3 regions of the Salinivibrio sp. MA351 genome follow, and region 1 is predicted to be linked to each of the others. Evidence: predicted binding sites of a transcription regulator. Region 1 holds the regulator's gene; each other region holds the start of a gene.
What was found. The regulator CRP, encoded in region 1, controls carbon source genes, mostly activating them, when cyclic AMP is high. The targets are predictions, from matches to a motif close to TGTGANNNNNNTCACA.

Region 1 (3,286 bases):
GGGCATGTTGGTTTTGTTACCGGCAGTTGGCGCCAGCCACAGTTCTGGCTGGAGCAGTCGGTGCCTCACTGGTTAGCCTCACGCCTTTGCTCGTCCCGTTAAAAAGGGACGAGCAAAGCAAAAAAGACCGACGCACATTGATCTACTGCATTGTGTTGAATGATTGGGTAAAATGCGAGCTGATTCACAATATCAGCATCAAGCACCCTAACGTCTCAGCCATAAATCAACAAAAGGTGATGTAGTATGATGGTTCCTTGGCAATCGGTCCCTGAGGAAACACTGACTCGTTTAATCGAGCACTTTGTGTTACGGGAAGGAACCGATTATGGTGAGCAGGAAGTCAGCTTTGCACAAAAAGTGGCGGATGTTCGCCAACAACTGCAATCCGGCGACGCCGTGATTGTGTATTCTGAGTTGCACGAGACAGTGGATATTCGTCGTAAAGAAGCACTCAGATCTTAGCATCGCTGTACGCAATAAACAGCGATACACATTCAGACTGAATGACAGGGCGCGTCATGTCGGCTAAACATCCAATCATCGCGGTCACCGGCTCTTCAGGAGCAGGGACCACCACCACGTCCGAAGCATTCCGTAAGATGTTCCAGATGATGAACATCAAAGCGGCGTGGCTAGAAGGGGACAGTTTCCATCGCTTTACGCGACCGGAAATGGACGTCGAGATCCGTAAAGCACGTGAGCAAGGACGGCACATTAGTTACTTTGGCCCCACCGCCAATGATTTTCCGCGATTAGAGCAGTTTTTCCGTGAGTACGGTGAACTCGGCACAGGCAAATATCGCCGCTACTTGCATACCTTTGATGAAGCGGTGCCCTACAATCAAATGCCAGGGACCTTCACACCATGGCAGGATTTACCCGACAATACCAACGTACTATTTTACGAAGGCTTGCACGGCGGTGTGGTTGATGGTGAGGTCAATGTCGCCCAACATGTCGACCTATTGATTGGTATGGTCCCAATCGTCAACCTTGAGTGGATTCAGAAGTTTGTCCGCGATACCCGCGATAGGGGCCACTCACGCGAAGCGGTCACCGACTCGATTGTGCGGTCGATGGACGATTATTTGCATTATATTACGCCGCAATTCTCACGCACTCACATTAACTTTCAACGGGTGCCGACGGTCGATACCTCCAACCCACTGAACGCCAAAGGCATTCCTTCGTTGGATGAGAGCTTTGTGGTGATCCGCTTTCGAGGGATGAAAAACGTCGACTTCCCTTATCTGCTGCAAATGATCACGGGGTCTTTTATGTCACGGCATAATACACTCGTCGTGCCAGGCGGTAAGATGGGCTTTGCGATGGAACTTATCATCCGTCCATTGATTCAGCAGCTAATCGAAAAAGGCAAGATTGGCTAGGGCGTAGCGCATCTATCGTGTATTACTTCTCAAGCCGTGATCTTAGCCACGTTTTTGCCAGATTTTTAGGCGGTTGGCCTAGATCAAAATCAAGAAATTGCTAACAAAAAAAGATACACTCTTGTTAACATACAGTGAGCTTGTAGCCCGCGCCCAGACTTCGTATTCTGTGCATAGATCTGGTGGGTTACCCCTCAGACAAAGATAGGACGTTGTTGCCGGGCAACACATGCAGAGGAAATAAGTTATATGGTTCCAGGAAAACCTCAAACAGACCCTACACTCGAGTGGTTCCTTTCACATTGTCACATCCACAAGTATCCGTCTAAAAGCACGCTGATTCATGCAGGCGAAAAAGCGGAGACCTTGTATTACATCGTGAAAGGGTCTGTCGCCGTTCTAATCAAAGATGAAGAAGGCAAGGAAATGATCCTGTCTTATCTTAACCAAGGTGATTTCATCGGTGAGCTAGGCCTTTTCGAAGATGATCAGGAGCGTACCGCTTGGGTTCGGGCTAAGTCTCCTTGTGAAGTGGCAGAAATCTCATTCAAAAAGTTCCGCCAACTGATCCAGGTTAACCCCGATATATTGATGCGTTTGTCCTCACAAATGGCGCGCCGTTTGCAAGTGACCAGCCAAAAAGTGGGGGATCTTGCCTTCCTGGACGTCACGGGCCGTATTGCGCAAACCTTGTTGAATTTAGCGAAGCAACCCGATGCCATGACGCACCCTGATGGCATGCAAATTAAGATCACACGTCAAGAAATTGGCCAAATCGTTGGCTGCTCGCGTGAAACCGTGGGACGTATTCTTAAAATGCTGGAAGAGCAAAATCTTATTTCAGCCCATGGTAAAACCATCGTGGTATACGGTACCCGCTAATCACAGCGCTCTCTGTATTCCCAACCGACGCCCTGGCGTCGGTTTTTCTTTTTAAAACAAAAAAAAGGAAGAGCGAACTCTTCCTTAACCGTTTAGGCCTCGTTATATCCACTATTTGTTAGTGCGTGCTCTCAAAAATTTTATCCGCTGAAGCGGCAACAAACCCCTGGTACAACTCACCGTTGGGCAACACATAACGCTTAGCAAACTCATAAAACCCACCTGGAATGGTTTGCGTGCCATCAGAGAAAACAACAGGGACACGGTCAGCCATGGTGGAGGATTGCTCCAGATAAACGGATGCGTCCCCTTTTACTTCCCCACCCGCTTCGTTAATTGCAAAGCCATTGTCTCGCAGCTTTTGATTAACCGATTGGCAATGATCATGAGCCTTTAACTGATTGACACTCACTGTGAAATGATTCGCGCCATAACCGTGCGCGGCTACCCAGGACGCGTATTCACTCTCCTCAGCAAGCGCTTGATAGGTGGCGCTATCGATGTCCCAAAGCCGCCCCTGATGAAGAAAATCGCTCCCTGTTAGTGACGACGCATCGACTTGTGCCACCAGCTTGTGAACAATGGCTTGCAGCGCAGGCGAGCATTGCTCGACCATCAATTCACTGATAAACACTTTCGGCATCAAAGGATCGGGGTGCTCGAAATGGCAGGCATTGAGCTTTTTCGCTTCAAAGGTATAGTCCCCTTTTTGCTGATAGCCTAGCGCCAGGAAGGGGCGCGCCAAGACCTCAAGCCCAACCTTGGGCAAACCAAATGTCCGCAAGGCAATATGATCATTGATTAAAGGCTGCCCTTCTTCGAGCAAGGCATGTACCTGATGTGCCGATGGGCAAAGACGGTTAATATAGTCTTGCCATAATTTATCGAATAACGCTTGGCCACTGTCCATGTTGGTCTCCTTAATCTTGTTGAGTCGGAATACCGGGGGCGAACGTCTCAGGCAGTACCACCTGATCCCCTTCCATTGATGCCATGGGATAAGCGCAATAATC
Region 2 (3,286 bases), on a different contig from region 1:
TCCAGCACCGAACAGCATCCACCATGCCATTGCAGATGACGGCAGTGTCCAGTCAGGCACGGCCAAGAGTAGATTAAATGGGGTGATCAACAAAAGGAGGTAAACGACCATCGTGGTCGGTGGATCGTAGGCTGATAACCGTTTCACCATTAATGAATAGGTCGCCCAAAAGAAAGCGGCGCCTATCGGCAGTAACGTTGCCCATGTAAAACCATTTGACCAAGGTTCTAGGATAATCATCGCGCCACAAAAACCCGCAAGTGTGGCCAAGCTACGTGCAATACCAACCCGTTCACGAAGAAATAGCCCCGATCCTATGGTTGCAAACAGCGGTGATGTCATTAGTAGGGCTATGCCTTGCCAAATGGGAACCGGATAAGCGAGCGCCCATAGCCAAAGTTGGATCCCAATAACAGAAATAAACACCCGCAAACAATGTTGCCCAAGGTGCTGGGTTTTTAAAGATTGACGAATCCCCAGTTGCTTTAACCAGGGGATCATGGCCACTAAGGCAATGGCATATTGAATAAAAGCAACGGTCGTCGAAGGCAAGCCCAACTTGAAGCTAACATATTGAGAAAGGCTGTTGACTAATGCGAAGCATAAGCCTGCAGTGAGCATCCAGGCCGCGCCTTGGAGGGGATGATGAACTTGTTTCATTACCGTGACAATCCGAAAAAAGACGTACGGATAGTAGCGCAAATTAGGCCTCAGAGCGATCAGAAATCCCCGCTGAGGCCAAGCGTATCATGTGGTTAAGTTGAAAGGGTCGAATAGACGAAAGGAATATCAGGATCCATCGCGTCCAATGTGGCTTGGGTATCGGTCAGATGGCTCACCGTACTGTTTGTCATCTCGGCCAGCGCCACCGACCGAATGTCGTCCCAGTGATAGCCGGCCATATTGGTCGCAATGAGCGCCACTTGAAGCGGGGGTAAACTCGGGTTAAACGCTGCATTTTCGGCATACATCCCAGAGAAAACCGCCCCATCAGATGTTTCAACGGCCACGCCGCTGTAGTTACCCGAATACGGTGCATGACTTCGGTTCGCCGCATCGGCGGCAGCTTTGAGTAGTGGAATATCAATATCGTCTGTGGGTAACTGGTGTGGCGCGTCAGTTAATAAACGTGATTCAACCCCTAAATCGGCAGGACCAAAGGAATCAGGTAAATACGCATGTAACGGTTTGGGATCCGTTTTTGGTAGCTGAATGGTGAGTGATTCTGCACCGTTTAGCTCATTCATAAACTGACGGCAATGACCACATGGGCTGTAGTTGATCGTGATATCGGTTAAGCGAGTTGCCCCTTTGGTCCACGCATGGGCAATCGCGCATTGCTCGGCGTGAATGGTTTGGCCTAGTTGCACCCCTGTGAACTCAATATTGGCTCCCAAGTATAGGGTGCCATCTTCGCCACGAACGATGGCGCCAACGTTAAACGTTGATATCGGAGTCACCGCATAAGCCGCCGCTATTGGCAATAGAGTAAGACGCAATGCGGCGCCAGATAGGCCACTTTCGGCTTCCATTTGCGCCACTTGCTCTGGTGAAAATGTCGCACCAAAGTGTGTGTCAGTTATCCAATCAGAGACAACGCGTTGTAATGCGTCGGGCAATTGTGTCAGTGCATCGGTTAGTGCAGTTCGCATAGCATCACTTCTTAGTCATTAACGGAGGCTCAGTGTAGGGAAGCACTCCTGATAATTATGTGATTAAAGTCACGCATGATATGCAAAACTGATTTCGTTGCTGAAAGTTAGAGTGACATCAATGTTTTTTCGCCTTCTAATTTTGCCAACGCTAACGCTGCAAAAGCCAATGTTGCCAGCGCGAAGGTCACCGGATCCACGATCATTAGAGATAAGACAAAGTCAGATAAAACATCAACGATCTGAGCTCACAACGCGAATAGTGTGAGTGTGAGCTCGAAAGTACTCGGATTTCGCGTCGACGAACAGCTACTGCGTTAATAACGCAGTAATGCCAATAATGAGGCTTGCGGTCGCAATCAACACAATAAGCGGTTTTGTAATGCTAAAAGAGGGATCCCCTAATGCCGGTGATTGCGTTGCCGGAGGTGGGGTGAGATCAGGTTGATTTTCCGCCGGTGTGGTTGGCCGTTGCGCAAAGGTTTGTTGGGGTAAAGCAACACGAAAACCAAACTCGCCAACCACGTCAAAGGGCAAGCACTTTTTACCGTTGCGGTAAGACTTAGCCATGAGCGAAGTGACCACACTTTGGTGTTGTGCAAAAGAACTGTCGGGTAATGCGACTTGTTTAAACAAGGTGCGACTTGACAACACCTCGCCTGCGTAATAACAAAGCATTTCGAGCATTCGTGATTCTTCATACGACAAAACCGTGATTGCCTGATCCGTCCAATACAGTGTGCGACTCTCTGGCTCAAAATCTACTTCAGGAAAACGGTAACAGCGTGTATTTACTTTTGTTGTCATCATCAAGCCCACTCCAAACGACAGCTTTTATAAAAGTGTGGACTTAAATCACAGAACTGCAACTCGTTAGCATGTCTTTTTTGGGTCTAGTTATGCAGGCATAATGTTGAATTTTCTGATTTTATAAGGAATAACAATAGATTAAAAAAAGCACAACCGCTATGGCGCCATAACGGTTGTTGAACCTATCGAAAAACACGACATCGTATCTCGAGGCTAACCGACTAATGATTCGACGTAATGGTAGACCGCTTTCAAGATACGGACCTTGTGCTCATCCGCCTGATGATGATCCGCAAGTTGCTGTAGGTTGTCCATGTACGTGGGAAGGTGTGTTTCAAAATAATCGCGGCGGTGCATAAACCATTGTTTTTGTTCATCGTCAGTAAGTGTCCACGGATAGTTGCGGGCACGATAACGAAACAACAGAGGTTTGATGCGCCAATCGTCGACACTCAAGTCAATCCCGGCAAGGTTTTCTGGATCTTGCGCGCGGATAATGTCCATCGCGCTGCGATCACTTTTTGAAAAAAAGCCAGCATACAGTGCGTTATCAACATCTTGATTGTCAAAGGGCTTGGATTGCGCGAAGACAGCCACCAGCTTCTCTCGGATTTCGGGCGCCGCCTTTAGTGCTTTAAGATGTTGAAGACATGCTTCTCTATCCACGCCAAGACGCGCGGCATCGTCAGGACGAAGTACTTTGGCATCGGCTAAGACCGGACATTTATTGATATGGATAAGCTTTAATGGTGCCGGCAATTGGTCGTCACTCAATGCTTGACGAGGAGTATATAAACGCTCACGGAGGGCATCGGCATCAAGCG
Region 3 (3,286 bases), on a different contig from region 1:
TGCAGCCAACATTCCAGTGAATATGCAGCTATGCCGCCGCCTTGATTTGGATGAAGATACTTATTCTGTCTCTATCCCACTCGGTGCCACCATCAATATGGGAGGCGCGGCGATCACCATTACCGTATTAACCCTGGCTGCTGTTCATACACTCGGTATCCAAGTGGATATCGCCACGGCTGTGCTGTTGAGTGTGGTGGCCGCGGTATCCGCGTGCGGCGCGTCGGGGGTTGCTGGCGGCTCCCTATTGTTGATCCCACTCGCGTGTAATTTGTTTGGTATTCCACAAGAGATTGCCATGCAAGTGGTTGGGATTGGCTTTACTATCGGTGTTTTACAAGACTCTGCCGAAACGGGCCTGAATAGCTCAACCGACGTAGTATTTACCGCGGCGGCATGCTTGGGTGAAGAGCGTAAAAACAGCTAACCAACGCCCTTAGCCAAGATCAAAAAAAAGCAGGTGCATCAACACCTGCTTTTTCTTTAACCGCTTTTTAATTGTCAACCAAGGCAACGATTAGCCCTCCAGCACTTTCATCAGCAAATTGCCATCATACATCGCCTGCTTTACCATCGCCGCCCCAGGCATCGTCGCTTGGGTATAAAAATAGCTTTCTTCCAAGACTAGGTACTTGCTATACAGCGGAATCGTCTGCGTTTTTAAACATTCCATGATCGCAGGATACAACACCGATTTAGCGCGATTGAATTCGCCACCAAATAATATTTTTTCTGGGTTAAATAAATTCACCACAATCGCTATGGCGGTTCCCAAGTGATGCCCCAGCTCGGTGATCACTTGGTGGGCCAAACCATCGCCTGACACCGCTGCATCGCATATAGCCTCTATCGTGAGGGGTTGGTCGCGCAAGCAACTCGGATGCCCTTCATTGAGCAATGTCTCCACCTGCTCATAGATCGCGGACAGGCTTGCGACCGTTTCCAAACAGCCATAATTACCGCAAAAACACCGCTTACCAAAGGGCTTAATTTGAATATGACCTAACTCGCCAACGTTACCGATCCGCCCTTGAAGCACTTTGCCCTCGAGCACAATACCGGCCCCAACGCCGCTGTGAACCGCGACCAGAACGGCGCTGTCTGCTTCTTTCGCGTTACCAAACAACTTTTCCGCTAGTGCCCAAGAACGGGTGTCGTTCCCCACAAATACCGGCAAACCGGTCTCTCGATGTAATACAGGCCCTAGAGGCATATGGTCGACCTCGAAGTGCGGCATTTGAATCACGGTGCCTTGGGCACTATTTACCAAGCCCGGTAGCGAAATCGCAATACTGGTGACACGATCCACCGTTTGTTGGTGACGAGAGAAAAACGCGTTGACATGATCGACCACGGTGGTGAGTAATGCACTTTGCGCCACCACCGTTAATTCATGCCGTTCTTGAATCAAAATTTCACTGCTTAGCGAATGCAGCGCAAGAGTGAGATAACCTCTTCCTAGACGCATGGACAAAAATTGCCAGCCTTCGTTATCCAGCATCAGCCCTACAGCTGGACGCCCGCGCATGCTCGTTTCTTGGATCGGCGCTTCTTTTACAAGGTGAGCGTCCATCAGTTCGCGCACAATTTTGGTGATACTGGCAGGCGCCAGTTGGCTGCGTTTCGAGAGTTCGATCCGCGAAATAGGCTCAAAACGGTCGATTAAGTTATAAATCGTGCCCGCATTTTTGCGCTTAATATGATCGATATGTCCCGGCTGCCCAATAATCATGCCCTTTCCTATTACTACGTGGCTGTGGCGATAAACCCTGACACCGCCTATTTAGGTGAATTTTTTTACTTCGCGAACTAATTGTGAAGCAATTGGCCGCTAGCACGTGACATTTGTCACTTTGTATCTTTGAAATCGCGTACAAACTCACAAAACCTGTCTAAACAGTAACGCTGTTCATCCTCTGATCGCGGGCTAAAAAACAAGATCTCAAACTTATTCGTTGGCATAATGCGGAGCTCATATTCTATCGCTATTAATCACCATGTACCGAGTCAACGAGATATTTGAAACGATCCAGGGCGAAGGCACCTTCACAGGGGTTCCGTCGGTTTTTGTCCGCTTGCAAGGATGTCCAGTAGGATGTGCCTGGTGCGATACTAAGCAAACCTGGGAAACGGATGATAAGGATCAGCAAGATAAGATCTTTATTATTGATAAGTCAGAGGATTCACCGACTTGGTGCTGGCTAGGAGCCGAAGATATCGTCACTGAAATCACGCAACGCTATCACGCTAAGCATATCGTGATTACCGGGGGCGAACCCTGTCTTTATGATTTGGTACCTTTAACGGAAGCCTTGGAAGAGGCTGGATGCCAATGCCAAATTGAAACCAGTGGCACCTATACGGTCTATGCGAGCCAAGCCACCTGGGTAACGGTGTCGCCCAAAATCAATATGCGCGGTAAATTGCCCGTTCTCGCCAGTGCGATGGCGCGAGCCAATGAGATAAAACATCCGGTGGGGACAGAAAAGGACATTACACAATTAGAGACTCTGCTTGAGACCTGCCCAGCCTCTCCTGGTGCAACCATTGCGCTGCAGCCGGTAAGCCAAAAGCCACGTGCAACCAAACTTTGCATCGACACCTGCATTGCGCGCGGCTGGCGTTTATCCGTGCAAACACACAAGTATTTGAATATCGCCTAAGTGACGATGACGAGGACGGTGGCAAGATAAATCGCGCCGTCATGGAGCAAAGCACACGTCGAAAAGCGACAAAAAACGCCGAGTACTGAAGTGACCTCATAAAGCTGGACACTGCTACTCGGCGTTTTTTTATTTCTCTCGACTGCTTCTTATTTACCTCGAGTATTGTTACTCACGTCGAGTTTCGTTACTCACCTCGATAAGTGCAACCTGCGGTACAAGTTTCTTTCACCATGACCTGGCTTAACAGAGGCAGATTCGGTTTTACCTGTTGCCAAATCCAGTGTGCTAGCACTTCACTGGTTGGATTTTCTAGCCCTTCAATGTCATTGAGATAGTAGTGATCCAGGCGCTGATAAATCGGTTTGAAAGCCGCTTTTATTTCGGAAAAGTCGATCACCCACCCCGTATACGGATCAACGTCGCCTTCTACATACAAACGCACCGTAAATGAATGCCCATGTAAACGCCCACATTTATGGCCTTCTGGCACATTCGGTAAATGGTGTGCCGCCTCAAAGGTAAATTCTTTAAACAACTCAGTGGTCATTTTACTTCATTCCAACAACAACAAGAGGCCGCATGCTACTTAAATTCGCTGGCCGACTCAAACGCATTCATCC

Region 2: the regulator CRP is predicted to act here: its motif matches at 1,711-1,726, upstream of cdd (cytidine deaminase).
Region 3: the regulator CRP is predicted to act here: its motif matches at 1,838-1,853, upstream of queE (7-carboxy-7-deazaguanine synthase QueE).

The regions. Positions count from the first base shown of each region.
Region 1 covers NZ_MUFG01000003.1:30,894-34,179, forward strand. Annotated here, with positions in the region: gene BZG78_RS02640 (hydrolase) at 1-102, shown strand, start outside; gene BZG78_RS02645 (YheU family protein) at 247-465, shown strand; gene BZG78_RS02650 (phosphoribulokinase) at 522-1,391, shown strand; gene crp (cAMP-activated global transcriptional regulator CRP) at 1,641-2,273, shown strand; gene BZG78_RS02660 (DUF1338 domain-containing protein) at 2,392-3,183, opposite strand; gene astD (succinylglutamate-semialdehyde dehydrogenase) at 3,194-3,286, opposite strand, start outside.
Region 2 covers NZ_MUFG01000010.1:75,116-78,401, forward strand. Annotated here, with positions in the region: gene BZG78_RS07410 (DMT family transporter) at 1-660, opposite strand, end outside; gene cdd (cytidine deaminase) at 756-1,652, opposite strand; gene BZG78_RS07420 (hypothetical protein) at 1,962-2,462, opposite strand; gene sbcB (exodeoxyribonuclease I) at 2,676-3,286, opposite strand, start outside.
Region 3 covers NZ_MUFG01000002.1:29,832-33,117, forward strand. Annotated here, with positions in the region: gene sstT (serine/threonine transporter SstT) at 1-427, shown strand, start outside; gene BZG78_RS01515 (ROK family transcriptional regulator) at 518-1,732, opposite strand; gene queE (7-carboxy-7-deazaguanine synthase QueE) at 1,998-2,663, shown strand; gene queD (6-carboxytetrahydropterin synthase QueD) at 2,851-3,213, opposite strand.